2 regions of the Marinobacter liaoningensis genome follow, and region 2 is predicted to be linked to the other one. Evidence: predicted binding sites of a transcription regulator. Region 2 holds the regulator's gene; the other holds the start of a gene.

Region 1 (7,203 bases), on a different contig from region 2:
GGTTAAGGGACTGACACTCGCGCATTCTGGCATCGGCCTGCTTCCAGAGTTCATACAGCTCAGTCAGGCCGGCACTGCGTATGAAGTGGGAGGGTTCGCCAACATTCGGCTTATAGCCCATTGCCACCAAGCAATGGATCTTCTGCCGGGCGCGCCCCCGAACCTCCTCCAGAAGCTGGTTCTTGTCAGAGGTCAGGCCCTGAAGGGCTCGTACGTCAGAAGAGGACAGGCAGGCTTTTTCTTTCTGCAGAAGTTCTGCCAGTTCCTGCAGTTGCTGAATATCCTGCAAGAGTAGGTTTTTCAGATCATCGATAGCGGCCATGGTTTAATCACCCGAAAATGCTTTCATCCATCTCAAGCATTTTTTGGGCCAGTTTCTCTGCATCGATTTTGTATGTGCCGTTCTCCAGGGCTGAACGGATTTCAGCGATACGGTCATCATCCATCTCGGGGTAATCGCCGAGCTTTTGTTCCAGTTGCTTCAGGTTCTTCGCCTGGTTACTGAGGCTGACGTTGTCACCGCGAGTTCCCTGAGACTGGGGTTTCGCCTGTTCGTTGGTAGCTGGCTGAGTGTCCTGGCTACCGGAGGATTTATCGGCCGTGGTTCTCTGAGTGTTGACCTGGCCTGGGCCAATTCCATTGAAGTCAACTGACATATCGTTACCTGCTTGCCTGTGATGTCACGCCGGGGCATGACTTACTCGAGTGTGTATCTATGTAACGGCCGTCGCCAACCGTTCTTTAACGAAATTTTTCAGAATTTCATTACTTCTTGTTCACTTGGGGCAGTGGCTACCGTAAATCCGGCGGCAGACAATTGCCGCTCGGCAGAGGTTTGCCTTTCAACTACCTTACATCGGGATCTCGACTCGACCCGGGGCAACGACATTGGCCCTGATGGTACGTTCAGAGGCCAGGTTTTCCACCAGGACCTGATCTCCGACGGATGCATTGGCCAGGGCTTTGCCTCTGGACGTTACCGAGAACCCGCCACTTCTCGCCGTAATCATAACATGGTCTCCTCGCTCCACGGCGTCCGGCGCAGCAAGCAGGTCGGGCGTTATTACTGAGCCAGTATTGACCGGTCGGCGCACCTCCATGCCGGTCACGTCATCGGGGCTGCGCATCACGCCGCGGCGGCTGGCGTTAACAACCACCGACTGTGTTGTGACCATATCAGCGGTGACCCGTTCCCCCCTTGCCAGGGGACGGGATGCAGTCAATGCCGGGCCATGAATGGAGACGGAAGCAGTGACAAACATGCGCCAGGGCCTGCTGCCCTCGCAGGCAACCTGAAGGGAGGGGTGGGTGCTCTTCCAGGGATCACCGGTAAACTCGACGGCCAGAGGCGCCTCGCAGCTAGCCAGCGACAGGCGACTATCAACAGTGCCGGCGTCAAAGCTTACTTCGTAGCCTTCATCAGCTTGCTGCGCCGTGAACCGCTCAAGGAACCGGGTAGCGGCCTCCTCGATCTGTTCTGCCGTTGTTTTTGCGCCGGCCTCACTGATGCCTGCCAGGAGCAGGAGGAGGGCGAAAATGGTGATGCGCATACGTGTCACTTTGTCCTATGCTGTCAATAACTGTCCAAACTGCCCGAAAATAGCTAAGGGTTCGGGGTGGGCAGCCGTTAAACAAGCTGGTTTCAGAAGTTGCGACAAGAATTTGTCGTCTCCTTGTGTACGAGAACAACAGCAAAATGCATGCCGGTCGTAGTCCGGTGAGCCGGGAGAAAGAAGATGGCAGGGGTATTGGATAGTGTAAACCAGCGAACCCAACTGGTGGGGCAGAACCGTCTAGAGCTGCTGCTTTTTCGTCTGCGTGGTCGGCAAATCTATGGCATCAACGTGTTCAAGGTGAAAGAGGTCCTCCAGTGCCCGAAGCTGTCCTCCATTCCCAATAGCCGGACGGTTGTGCGAGGGGTGGCTCATATCCGGGGAGAAACCATCCCGATAATCGACCTGAGTATGGCCATTGGCCTTCCCGGCATCCCACAGGAGAGCCTGTCGACAAGCTTTGTGATCATTACCGAGTACAACCGGAAAACCCAGGGATTCCTGGTAACCGGCGTGGACCGGATTATGAACATGAACTGGGAAGACATCCTTCCGCCGCCCAAGGGGGCGGGCAAGGATGTCTATCTGACCGCCGTCACCAAAATAGAAGATAAACTGGTTGAAATCATTGACGTAGAGAAGATTCTTGCAGAAGTTTCTCCTCTGAGGGAAGATGTCACTGACGCGTTGCTGAGCAAGAGCGCAGAGCGAACCCCTGGGCTGCTCCCGGTACTTATCGTGGATGATTCCGCCGTAGCCCGCCGGCAGATCGAGCGATGCCTGACCGCGATCGGAATGAGTGTTGTGGCCAAGAACGATGGCAAACAGGCACTTGAGTATCTGAAACAGGTCACGGAAGATGGCTCAAAAGCGCGCGACCATCTGGCACTGGTGATTTCAGATGTCGAAATGCCAGAGATGGACGGGTATACGCTGGTATCCCGATGCAAGAACGACCCTGCACTCCGGGACCTGTTCATCATGCTACATACCTCGCTGAGCGGTGTGTTTAACCGGGCGATGGTTCAGAAGGTCGGTGCAGACGATTTCATGGCAAAGTTCAGTCCGGATGAGTTGGCCGAACGGGTCATGGAGATCATTGATCAGGCCTGAGGTCACTGCGGACCTAACCACTCAGAACAGAGATCCAATGAAAGCGGATATAACGCCACAGGAATACGAAGCCTTCAAGACATTCCTGCAGGATGCCTGTGGTATTTTGCTGGGCGAGAATAAGCAGTACCTCGTGAAGAGCCGTCTTCGTCGAATCCTGGAAGAAAACGAACTGGAATCCCTTGGCAAACTCCTTGAGCGGCTCAAGCGGCCGGGCAGGGCCAATCTCCGTGAAGTTGTCATTGATGCCATGACGACCAACGAAACGCTCTGGTTCAGAGACAACCATCCCTTCCGTATCCTCCAGGAGAAACTGCTGCCAGAGTTCGCCGAGCGAAAAACAGCCCAGCCGCTGAGAATCTGGTCGGCTGCCTGTTCCACTGGCCAGGAACCCTACTCGGTGGGGATGATCGTGGAGGAATTCCGTCGACTGCGCCCCGGAAAACTGCGTGATGTAAAGATCACGGCAACCGACATCTCGAAGAGCGTTCTGGAAGTTGCGCGTCGGGGAGAGTACGAGATGATCGCCATCGGCCGGGGGCTCTCGCCAGAGCGCCAGAGGCAGTTTTTTACGCCGTCTTTGAATGGCGGATGGCAGATTAAGCCCCAATTGAAAAGTATGGTTGAGTTCAAGGAGTTGAATCTCCTCGAGCGATACATGCTCGGCAAGTTCGACATCATCATGTGTCGGAACGTCCTGATCTATTTTTCCGCTGACCTCAAGAAAGACATCCTGACGAGGATGCACGCGGCCCTGAATCCGGGTGGCTATCTGATCCTCGGCGCGTCTGAATCGCTAAATGGCTTGCCCCACCTGTATGAAATGGTGCAGTGCCACCCCGGTATCATCTACAGGAAAAAATAAGCCTATGCCCCTGAATGTATGGGTCCTCGTTGCGGCGCAGGCGCTCGCCATGTGCACGGCACCGTTTATCGTTTTTATCGGCAGTATTCAGGGACGCCTGCTCTCGCCCGCACCGGAATACGCGACTCTTCCGGTCGGATTGGTCGTAGTCGGCACCGTCCTGGCGATAAAACCCGCGACCTGGCTGATGGAAAGAGCAGGGCGCAAGCGGGTAATGCTGCTTGGGGCTTTCATGGGTGTGCTCGCGGCCGTTCTTGGCGCTCTGTCCAGTTGGCAGGGGAGCTTCATGCTGCTTTGCATAGCCTCGGTGGTCGGCGGCACGGGGCTCGCTGTCGTCCACCAATACCGGTTTGCCGCCATGGAGTCGGTCCCTGTCAATATGGCGGGTTCAGCGGCGGCCCGGGTTCTTCTGGGTGGGTTAGTGGCAGCGTGGCTTGGGCCGGAGGTGGCTGCCATTGGTAGCGGTTCCCGTGAAGCCTTTCCATTCCTGACCAGCTGGGTTGGGCTGGCGTTCGTTCAGGCCGCCGCCTTCGTCATTCTTGGGCTGGGTTACAAGGCGAGGGGTGAGCTTGTCAGGGAGGCCCATTCCGGGGGCGGTCGTCCACTGTTGGAAATTCTCCGCAATCCTCTGGTATGGGCAGCGATCAGTGCCGCCGCGGTAGGGTATGCGGTCATGAGTTTCATCATGACGGCAACGCCGTTAAGTATGACCGAAGTGGCCGGCCACGACCTGGATGACGCCAAACGGGTTATCCAGTTGCATATCATGGCCATGTATCTTCCATCCTTGATCAGCGGCTGGCTGACAAGGGTGGTGGGTATTCCTCTGCTGATGGCGGCCGGGTTGATTGCCTACCTGGGATGCATCCTTCTTGCTGCCAGCGGAATCAGCTTTCATCACTATCTCGGCGCGTTGCTTCTGTTGGGCGTGGGCTGGAATTTCCTGTTCGTTGGTGGCACCTGCCTCCTTCCAGAGGGCTATCACGATGCGGAACGGTTCCGGATCCAGGGTCTCAACGATATGATGGTTTTTGGCTCTCAGGCCACAGCCGCTCTTTCCGCGGGCGCCGTGTTGAGCTGGATGGGGTGGGGAGGCCTGGTCCTCATTGCCGTACCTTTCCTGGTACTTCACGGAATCCTGATGGCTGCCTGGCTTATCCGATCACCTTCGTCCGCACACTAAGCTTTCAGGAGGGACTGATGTTTATCGACTTTGACGAAATGAACCCCGCGGATGTCTATCATGCGCTGACACAAACGGTCATTCCCAGGCCAGTAGCCTGGGTTCTGAGCGAGAATCCGGATGGTGACTACAACCTGGCGCCGTTTTCGTTTTTTACACCGATAACCAGCAACCCGCCCTTGTTGATGTTCTCAGTGGGTCGAAAGCCGACCGACAATGCGTTCAAGGACACCCGGGTCAACATTGAGGAGCGTGGGGACTTTGTAGTCCATATTGCGCACCGCGAACTGGCTGCTGCGATGACGGAAACGTCGCGAACCCTCCCGCACGGCGAATCTGAGCTGGCGAGGCTCGGCCTGGAACTGGTTCCATTCGAGGGTTCCCGGTTGCCGCGCCTGAAAGATTGTCACGTCGCCCTGGCCTGTGAGTTATATGAGATCAAAGAGATTGGCGCGGCACCACAGAGTCTGGTCTTTGGGCTTGTGAAGGGCGCCTACGTTGCGGATCAGGCGGTTAGTTACGACGATCAGAATCGCCTTCGGATTGATGGCTCCGCGATCGATCCCATCGGCCGGCTGGGTGGCAGTGAGTACGTGACCTTCGGTGATATAGTGAAAGTGCCTCGCCCTTCCTGAAAACACAGAGACGGTGGCTTCCGTGGACCAACTCAATCTCAGACATCTTTATTATTTCTGGATGATCAGCCGGGAGGGTTCCATTGCCAGAGCCAGTGAGGTATTGGAACTCGCGCCGCAGACTCTGAGTGGGCAATTGGCAACGTTTGAATCTTCCCTCGGAGGCCTTCTTTTTCAGCGGGAAAGGCGCAAACTGATCCTGACGGATCTGGGGCGGACGGTTCTGAGTTATGCTGAGGAGATTTTTGCGCTTGCCGGGGAGCTCAACGAAACCCTTCGCCTGGCACCTTCTGATCGCCCGCTGACCCTTTCTGCAGGCGTCTCGGCCTCCATTCATAAGCTGATCGCCTATTACCTGCTGCAACCGGCGTTGGTCCTGCGCAGGCCGGTTCAGCTGAACTGCCAGACCGGTGGTCCTGAAGATCTACTGTTGCGGCTGAAGCGCAAGGAGCTGGATATCGTGCTTATCGATCGAATGCCCAGTCTCGATGAGCGGGGTGGTTTCGCGGTGCACGCGCTGGCGGGTTCGACCATCAGCCTTTTCGCTTCCCCGGCCATGGCGCGGCGACTGCGGGAGGGTTTTCCGGCTTCATTAAACGGTGAGCCATTACTGGCGAATGCAACGGATGCTCCCTATTTCGAAAAACTCATGAACTGGTTTTCGCTCCAGGGGGTTCGAATGAACCTGGTGGCTCGAATCGACGACAGTGCACTGATCAAGGTGTTCGGGCGCCAGGGATTGGGCGTGTTCGCGGCGCCGACCGCGATCAGCGAAGAGGTTTGCCGGCAATACGAGGTTGAGCAGATCGCATCCATTGCGGATGTGAAGGATGAGCTGTTTGCGATTACCCGTGGAAAAAACCCGGCGCATGATGGCGTGCGTGCTATTTGCCAGGGCAACGTAAGTTTCCAGCCTATCTACAAAGCATCCAAATAATCGAGCTAATCGGATTATAAAAGCTTATTTTGTCGAGCTCTGAATCTGTCCATCATGAAGCCGTGTTGGGCACGATTGCAGAGGAGCACTTGCCATGAAGACTATCCATAAATTTCGACTGGAGCCGGGTAAAGAGCCGACCACGCTGCCGCTACGTGAGGGGTCCCGGGTTGTTCGGTGTGAGTACCTTGTTCCGGATAAATCAGTCTATCTTTGGGTGGAGCAGCCCCTGAGCATCGGCGCTCGTACTCTTGAACGGCAATTCCGGGTCGCATTCTCGGGGGAACCGGTTCCCGATAACTACGTGTACCTGGATACCGCATTGGATCCCTTTGGCCCCGAGGCCTACCACGTATTTGAGCTTCCTGCGGCGGACCACGAGCTTGGCACCAGAGGCGCCGGCGCCGATGTTCTGTCCGGTACTGACTGGCGGCAGACGGCATTATCCTGACGATCTGACTAGGCCCTTCGGGGCCTTTTTTTGCGCTTTTTTTCCGAGCTAAGCGTACTTTCCCGCTACACTGTGGTTTATCAAAAGAGGGTGGGAGGTCAGGCCATGATACGAGCGATCGCTGTTTCCGGAATTGTATTCCTGGCGTCCTGTACCGGGGTCCCGGAGGGTATCCAGCCGGTTACGGGGTTAAACGTGGACCGGTATCTGGGCACCTGGTACGAGATCGCCCGACTTGATCACTCGTTCGAGGAGGGGCTTAGCAGAGTCACCGCCGAATATACATTGATGGACGATGGCAGTATCAAGGTGACGAATCGGGGATACGACGCCCAAAAGGGGGAGTGGAGCGTGGCCGATGGCAGGGCTGTGTTCGCTGATGACCGAGAGACCGGACACTTGGAGGTGTCGTTCTTCGGGCCGTTCTACAGTTCCTACGTGGTATTCGAGCTGGATAAATCCGGTT
Region 2 (7,203 bases):
CACCGAAGACGAAGCGAAAAGCAGCCTGCTTTCGATGCTTACGCTCGACGATCGGCCATGGTTGCGCACTCTGGCTCTTGGCGGCACCATCGCAGCCACGGTGTTCCTGATGTGGCGCAGTGACGAGCCGCCCATGGTTCAGGATGAAGCGGCGGAACTCCGGGGCAAGACAGAGCCGGATGGCTTCGTTATAAACGGCAGCTACACCTCCTATGACGAGGATGGCAACCTGAAGATCCAGTTTACCAGCCCGCGGATCGAACAGTTCGAAGAAGGCAACGTCGCTACGATGAAGGCACCCCGGGCCAAACTCTTCGGTCAGCCGGAGACCACCCCATGGATTGTCGAAGCAGAGAATGGCAGCCTGCTGCAGAATGAAGGGATACTCTATCTGACCGATCATGTACGGGTGGTCAGAACCATCGACGAACGGGAGGCTACCCTGACCACCACGAGCCTGACGCTGGACAATGATCTCGGCACCGTCTACACCGATGCCCCCGTCACCATTACCGACAGGATTGGCGTAACCCGGGCAAAAGGCATGAGGGCCTGGATCGACGAACGCATTCTCGAACTTAAATCCCAGGTGGAAGGACGCTATGAAACTGGCAAATAACCGATTATGGACGCTGTTGGCGATCACCCTGGCCCTGTCTTTCACCGGGCCCGCGTCCGCGTTCAATCTGGATTCGGACCTGCCGATCACGGTAAGCGCCGACAACGCTCGACTGGACGACGCCCAGGGCATCGCCACCTACAACGGTGACGTTGAACTGGTTCAGGGCAGAACCCGGCTGACGGCAGAACGGGTAGTACTCTATCGCAATGCTGAAGGCCTGAGCCGGATTGAGGCGTCTGGCAAACCGGCCCGCTACCAGCAACCCACCCGCAACGGCGAGGGCGAAACCGATGCACGGGCGCTGAATATCACCTGGTCTGCCGACGAAAACCGACTGACTTTTGAACGGGAAGCGATCATTGAGCAGAATGGCAACCTGTTCCGCGGCGACGTCATTCATTATGATACCGTCCGTCGGGTCGTGACTGCCGAAGGCGGCACGAAAACCGAAACCGGCAGCGGCCGTGTCGAAATGGTCATTCAGCCACGCAGTACCGGGGGCATACAGGGATCCGATGGCAGTTCTGAGAGCCAGTAACCTGGCAAAAAGCTACAAACACAAGAAAGTGGTGCTCGATGTCTCGCTGGAGATCCGCAGTGGCGAGATCGTCGGACTTCTGGGCCCCAATGGCGCCGGCAAGACCACCTGCTTCTACATGATCGTCGGACTGGTTCCCGCTGACCGCGGCCGCATCATGATCGACAGCCAGGACGTTACACCGCTGCCCATGCATGGCCGGGCCCGGAAAGGAATTGGCTATCTGCCTCAGGAGGCTTCTGTGTTCCGGAAGCTGACAGTCCGGGACAACCTTATGGCGATCCTCGAAACCCGTAAGGGTATGAGTCGGGCTGACCGGGAAAGTCGCCTGGAAGAGCTGCTGGAAGAATTCCACATTACCCACATCCGCGACAGTGTAGGCATGGCGCTGTCAGGCGGTGAGCGCCGGCGCGTGGAAATAGCCCGGGCACTGGCCATGGAACCCGCTTTTATCCTGCTGGACGAACCCTTTGCCGGCGTTGACCCGATTTCGGTGAGCGATATCAAGCACATTATCCGTCACCTGCGGGACAAGGGCATCGGGGTACTGATTACGGACCACAATGTCCGGGAAACGCTGGACATCTGTGAGACGGCGTACATTGTATCGGGCGGCCACATCATTGCCTCTGGCAATTCGGAAACCATTCTTGCGAACCAGCAAGTAAAAGAGGTCTACCTCGGTAACGAATTCCGACTGTGATAACCGCTGCCCGATTGTGTTGATGAACCCGAGCAAGTAAACTCGGCAAAGAACTTGCTAGGGCATTTTTTGGTAACGGCAAGTAACCGGCATACAACAATTTTTTATTGAACTTAGGGTATTACAGCGCCTGATGAGTGACGGATCCTGAACCATGGTTATGAAAGCCTCCTTACAGTTAAAGCTGGGTCAGAGCCTGACCATGACGCCCCAGCTGCAACAGGCGATCCGGCTACTACAGCTATCCACCCTCGATCTTCAACAGGAAATCCAGCAGGCTCTGGAGTCCAACCCGATGCTGGAAACCTCGGAAGACGACGATCAGGCCGAAGCGGCGTCGAGTGACGACGAGCGCGGTCAGGAGGAGTCCGCAGCGGAAACGACGGCCGATTCCGGTACTGACGCCAATACCGACTGGGATGAATCGGAAAACGGACCAGACTGGGCCTCGGAAAACGAGATTCCCGATAACATCCCCGACGATCTTCCCGTCGACACCGCCTGGGACGACATCTATCAGTCAGCCCCTGCCCCGGCCGCCCGAAACGAAGACGAGAACGATCACGACTTCGAAACCCGCAACTCCCCGAGTGAAACCCTGCAGGATCACCTTGAATGGCAATTGAACCTGACGCCGCTGAGCGAACGGGATCAGGCCATTGCCCATGCCCTGATGGATGCAGTGAACGAGCGAGGCTACCTGACCAGCCCACTGGACGACATCCACGCAGGACTGCTGGATGAAACCGAGGAAGACCCACTGGAACTGGATGAAGTGGAGGCAGTCCTTCATCGCCTGCAGCATTTTGACCCGCCCGGTGTCTTTGCCCGGGACCTGCAGGAATGCCTGCTCATCCAGCTGAACCAGTTACCGCCCGAAACGCCCTGGCTTGCCCAGGCACGCCTTGTGATCACTCACTACATTAACCTGCTGGGCAACCGGGACTACGCCCAGTTATTGCGCCGAAGCCGACTCAAGGAAGATCAGCTGCGTGATGTTCTGGCCCTGATTACCGGGCTGAATCCGCGCCCGGGCGATGTGATTGACCGCGCCGAACCGGATTACGTCATTCCCGATGTCATCGTCCGCAAACACAACGGCAGATGGCGGGTTGAACTAAATCCTGAGATTGCACCACGCATCCGCGTCAATGCGAGCTATGCTTCTCTTATAAGACGGGCAGACAGCAGTGCTGATAACACCTACCTGAGGGATCAGCTGCAGGAAGCCAAATGGTTTATCAAGAGCCTGCAGAGCCGCAATGAAACCTTGCTGAAAGTGGCGACACGCATTGTCGAGCACCAACAGGGTTTTCTGGATCACGGCGAAGAGGCCATGAAGCCACTGATCCTCTCAGACATAGCGCAGGCGGTAGAAATGCACGAGTCGACAATTTCCCGGGTCACCACGCAGAAGTATATGCACACACCGCGGGGTATTTTCGAGCTGAAGTACTTTTTCTCGAGCCACGTCAGTACCGATGAAGGCGGCGAATGTTCATCAACAGCCATCCGTGCAATGATCAAGAAACTGATAGCGGCCGAGACACCGAAAAAGCCGTTGAGCGACAGCAAAATTGCGACCATGCTAGGGGAACAGGGTATCAAGGTGGCCCGTCGGACCGTCGCCAAATACCGGGAAGCGATGCATATTCCACCCTCTAACGAGAGAAAAAGACTGGTTTAGGGGCGCACTGTCGAAAACAGCGCTCCCCCGAGCCAAACTTTGCCGGCGCAGTGTGCGCCAGCCCTCAGGCCCGGCCCCGTTGGGACCGGCATGATGACAACAGGAGACGCCTATGCAACTCAACATTTCAGGCCATCACGTAGAACTGACTCCCGCACTCAAGGATTACGTCTCAGAAAAATTCGAGAAACTCGAGCGTCACTTTGACCATATCAGTAACTGCCAGGTTACCCTGCAGGTGGAAAAGGTGCGTCAGATGGCGGAAGCAACGTTGCACGTGGTTGGTGGTGATATTCACGCAAAGGCAGAAAACGAGGACATGTACGCAGCGATTGACGGGCTGATTGATAAGCTGGACCGCCAGATCCTCAAGCACAAGGAAAAGAATGTAGACCGGATGCACGGAAACGGCGCTCGTTAACCGACCGTTTTCATGCATGTCATCTCATCGCGCTGCGGCATGGATAACCTGCCGCAGCCTTTTTTTTACGGAAATGCAGTCGATTCATGAGCGACACATCCCTGACCATAGATAACATCCTTGCGCCGGAGCTGACTTTGTGCCGGATACCCGCCTCGAGCAAGAAACGGGTACTGGAATTCATTGCCGAACAGATTCACCGGCACGACGATTCTCTCAGCGAGACCCAGATCTTCAACAATCTGGTGTCCCGTGAGCGCCTCGGCAGCACCGGAATCGGCCAAGGCATTGCCATACCCCATTGCCGCCTGGAGGGACTGGACCATGTGGTGGGCGTTCTGATGACGCTCGAAGAGAGCATCGAGTTCGACGCCATTGATAACCAGCCCGTCGACCTCGTATTTGCCCTCGTTGTTCCCAAAGAGGCCACCAGTGAGCACCTGGAACTGCTCAGCCAGCTGGCGGAAAAGTTCAACGAACGGGTTTTCTGCGATGGACTTCGCCAGTGCGATGATGCCACCACGCTTTATGAACGCATGACCGCTGCAACTGAGTGACACCCAAGAGAGTGGAGACAGAGTGCCCATGAAACTGATCATCGTCAGCGGCAGATCCGGTTCCGGCAAGAGTACGGCACTCCATGTACTGGAGGATCTCGGCTACTATTGCATCGATAATCTGCCCATTGGACTGTTGTTTCCCCTGACCCGCGAAGCTGCCACTCAGGAGTCGCCGGGGCGCCTTCACAAAATGGCGGTCAGTATCGATGCCCGTAACCTGTCCGGGGAGCTGGCCAACTTCGAAGTGATTTACCGCCAACTTCAGGAGACCGGCGTTACCGTCGAAATCATCTTCCTGGATGCCGACGAGCAATCTCTTCTCCAGCGCTTTCATGCGACGCGGCGCAAACACCCCCTGAGTGATGACCGGACTTCACTCCGGGAGGCGATCAGTAGCGAGAAAAGGCTGCTTGAACCACTGTCCAAGCTGTCTGACCTCTACGTAAACACCACCGGCATGTCGATGTACGAGCTCAGGGACATGGTGAAACAGCGTGTTGTTGGCCGTAAGGACCAGGAGCTGGCCCTGCTGTTCCAGTCATTCGGGTTCAAGCACGGCGTTCCTCTGGATTCCGATTATGTCTTTGACGTTCGCTGCCTACCCAACCCCTACTGGGATAACAGTCTGCGCAAATTTGTTGGAACCGATCAACCGGTGATCGACTTCCTGGAAAAGGAACCAGCCACTGGCAAAATGATCAGTGACCTGACCGGCTTCCTGGAAACCTGGCTGCCCTCTTTCGCCGACAGCAATCGCAGTTACATGACCATCTCCATTGGCTGCACCGGTGGTCAGCATCGCTCGGTGTATGTGAGCGAGCAATTGCGCAAGCATTTCCGGAACAACTACAGCAACGTTCAGGTTCGCCACACGGAATTGCCGCACCTGCAGGCCCGGGGAGAGATCTGAGCGCGCCATGATTCGTCACCCCATCACCATTATTAACAAGCTGGGACTGCACGCCCGTGCGACTGCAAAGCTGGTCGCAACGGCGTCGGAATTCGACAGCAGCGTACGGATCAGTGGCAAGGGCCGGGATGTCGATGCGAAAAACATCATGCAGGTTATGATGCTTGCCGCAAGCCAGGGCACCGATGTAGAACTCATTGCCGATGGCCCCGACGAGGAAGCGGCCATTGACGCCCTGACGGCGTTAATCAATGACTATTTCGGCGAAGGCGAGTAATTATTCGGCACCAAGCGGTGCACCTCCGCGTTCTGTGGAATTCACCTACAACTCTCTCTCACGTCTGCCTCCTAACTCCGCTATAATACAGGCGTTTTCTGACTGTGGGTGATCCATGACCGATATTCTGGAGAAAAGCCAGGCCCGCCAGCGTCTCCGCTCCCTGAGCGAGGCTCTGGACAGTGGTGCCCTAAAACAGGTTGCGCGCATCCTGAACGGCGGCCTGAGCCCCAGTGATATTGCCCACCTGCTGGAATCGTCCCCACCCCGCCAGCGCGCCCTGCTCTGGAACCTGGTGGACAAGCAGCTGGAAGGGGAAGTTCTCCAGTACCTGAGCGATGATATCCGGGGCTATTTCCTGAGCCAGTTGAATGCCCAGGAACTGGCCGACATCATCGAAGATTTCGAATCAGACGATCTCGCCGACCTGCTTCAGCAATTGCCGGACACGGTGATCCAGGAAGTTCTGGACACCATGGACGAGCAGGACCGCCAGCGTGTCGAGGAGGTGCTCTCCTATCCTGAGGACAGCGCCGGCGGCCTGATGAACACGGACACCATAACGGTGCGCCCGGACATCAGCATCGATGTTGTGTTGCGGTACCTTCGCAGACACCGCAACCTGCCCCCGATGACCGACAGCCTGATCGTGGTGAGCCGTCGAGACGAGTTCATCGGCATGCTGCCGATCACAAAAATGCTTGTATCGAATCCGACCGCCACGGTTCGGGAAGTGATGGACACCGACATCGAGCCCATCCCGGTCTCACTCTCGGACACCAAGGTCGCGACGCTGTTCGAACGCTACGACCTGATCTCTGCTCCGGTGGTGAATGAAGACGGGAGATTGCTCGGCCGTATCACCATCGATGACGTGGTCGACGTCATCCGGGAGGATGCCGATCATTCGCTGATGAGCATGGCGGGCCTTGATGAGGACGAAGATACATTTGCCCCGGTCTGGAAAACGACCCGGCGACGGGCAGTATGGTTGGGCATCAACCTGATCACGGCCTTCATCGCCGCTGGGGTCATTGGCCTGTTTGAGGAAACCATCTCCAAGGTGGTGGCGCTGGCCGTGCTCATGCCGATTGTCGCCAGCATGGGCGGTATTGCCGGCAGCCAGACCCTGACACTCGTTATCCGGGGTATGGCAGTGGGCCAGATCAGTGGCGCCAACGTCGGCTGGCTGCTAAACCGGGAATTTATATCGAGCGTCCTGAACGGCCTGCTCTGGGCAGTGGTTGTCGCAACCGCTGCTGCAGCCTGGTTTCAGGATCTGCTCATCGGGGGGATTATTGCCGCGGCTCTGGTCATAAACCTGATGGCCGCCGCCCTCGTGGGTACCGTCCTCCCCCTGTTCCTGAAATCCAGAAACATTGACCCTGCACTGGCGGGAGGCGTCATTCTCACGACGGTTACCGATGTGGTGGGCTTCATGTCCTTCCTTGGACTCGCCACCGTGTTTTACGCTTAATCAACGAC

What was found. The regulator sigma-54, encoded in region 2, starts transcription at its own class of promoters, with help from an activator protein. The targets are predictions, from matches to a motif close to ANTGGCATNNANNTTGCTNT.
Region 1: a site for sigma-54 is predicted at 1,689-1,708, ahead of flgA (flagellar basal body P-ring formation chaperone FlgA). Genes of this name have one in related genera too.

What each region holds. Positions count from the first base shown of each region.
Region 1 is NZ_JAHXKI010000004.1:229,266-236,468, forward strand. Features, by position in the region: gene KZO34_RS17010 (flagella synthesis protein FlgN) at 1-322, opposite strand, end outside; gene flgM (flagellar biosynthesis anti-sigma factor FlgM) at 330-656, opposite strand; gene flgA (flagellar basal body P-ring formation chaperone FlgA) at 852-1,550, opposite strand; gene KZO34_RS17025 (chemotaxis protein CheV) at 1,737-2,666, shown strand; gene KZO34_RS17030 (CheR family methyltransferase) at 2,704-3,531, shown strand; gene KZO34_RS17035 (MFS transporter) at 3,536-4,714, shown strand; gene KZO34_RS17040 (flavin reductase family protein) at 4,732-5,349, shown strand; gene KZO34_RS17045 (LysR family transcriptional regulator) at 5,372-6,286, shown strand; gene KZO34_RS17050 (DUF7352 domain-containing protein) at 6,381-6,737, shown strand; gene KZO34_RS17055 (lipocalin family protein) at 6,843-7,203, shown strand, end outside.
Region 2 is NZ_JAHXKI010000002.1:427,815-435,017, forward strand. Features, by position in the region: gene lptC (LPS export ABC transporter periplasmic protein LptC) at 1-619, shown strand, start outside; gene lptA (lipopolysaccharide transport periplasmic protein LptA) at 603-1,160, shown strand; gene lptB (LPS export ABC transporter ATP-binding protein) at 1,138-1,863, shown strand; gene KZO34_RS04255 (RNA polymerase factor sigma-54) at 2,018-3,550, shown strand; gene hpf (ribosome hibernation promoting factor) at 3,663-3,971, shown strand; gene ptsN (PTS IIA-like nitrogen regulatory protein PtsN) at 4,058-4,528, shown strand; gene rapZ (RNase adapter RapZ) at 4,557-5,441, shown strand; gene KZO34_RS04275 (HPr family phosphocarrier protein) at 5,449-5,718, shown strand; gene mgtE (magnesium transporter) at 5,834-7,195, shown strand.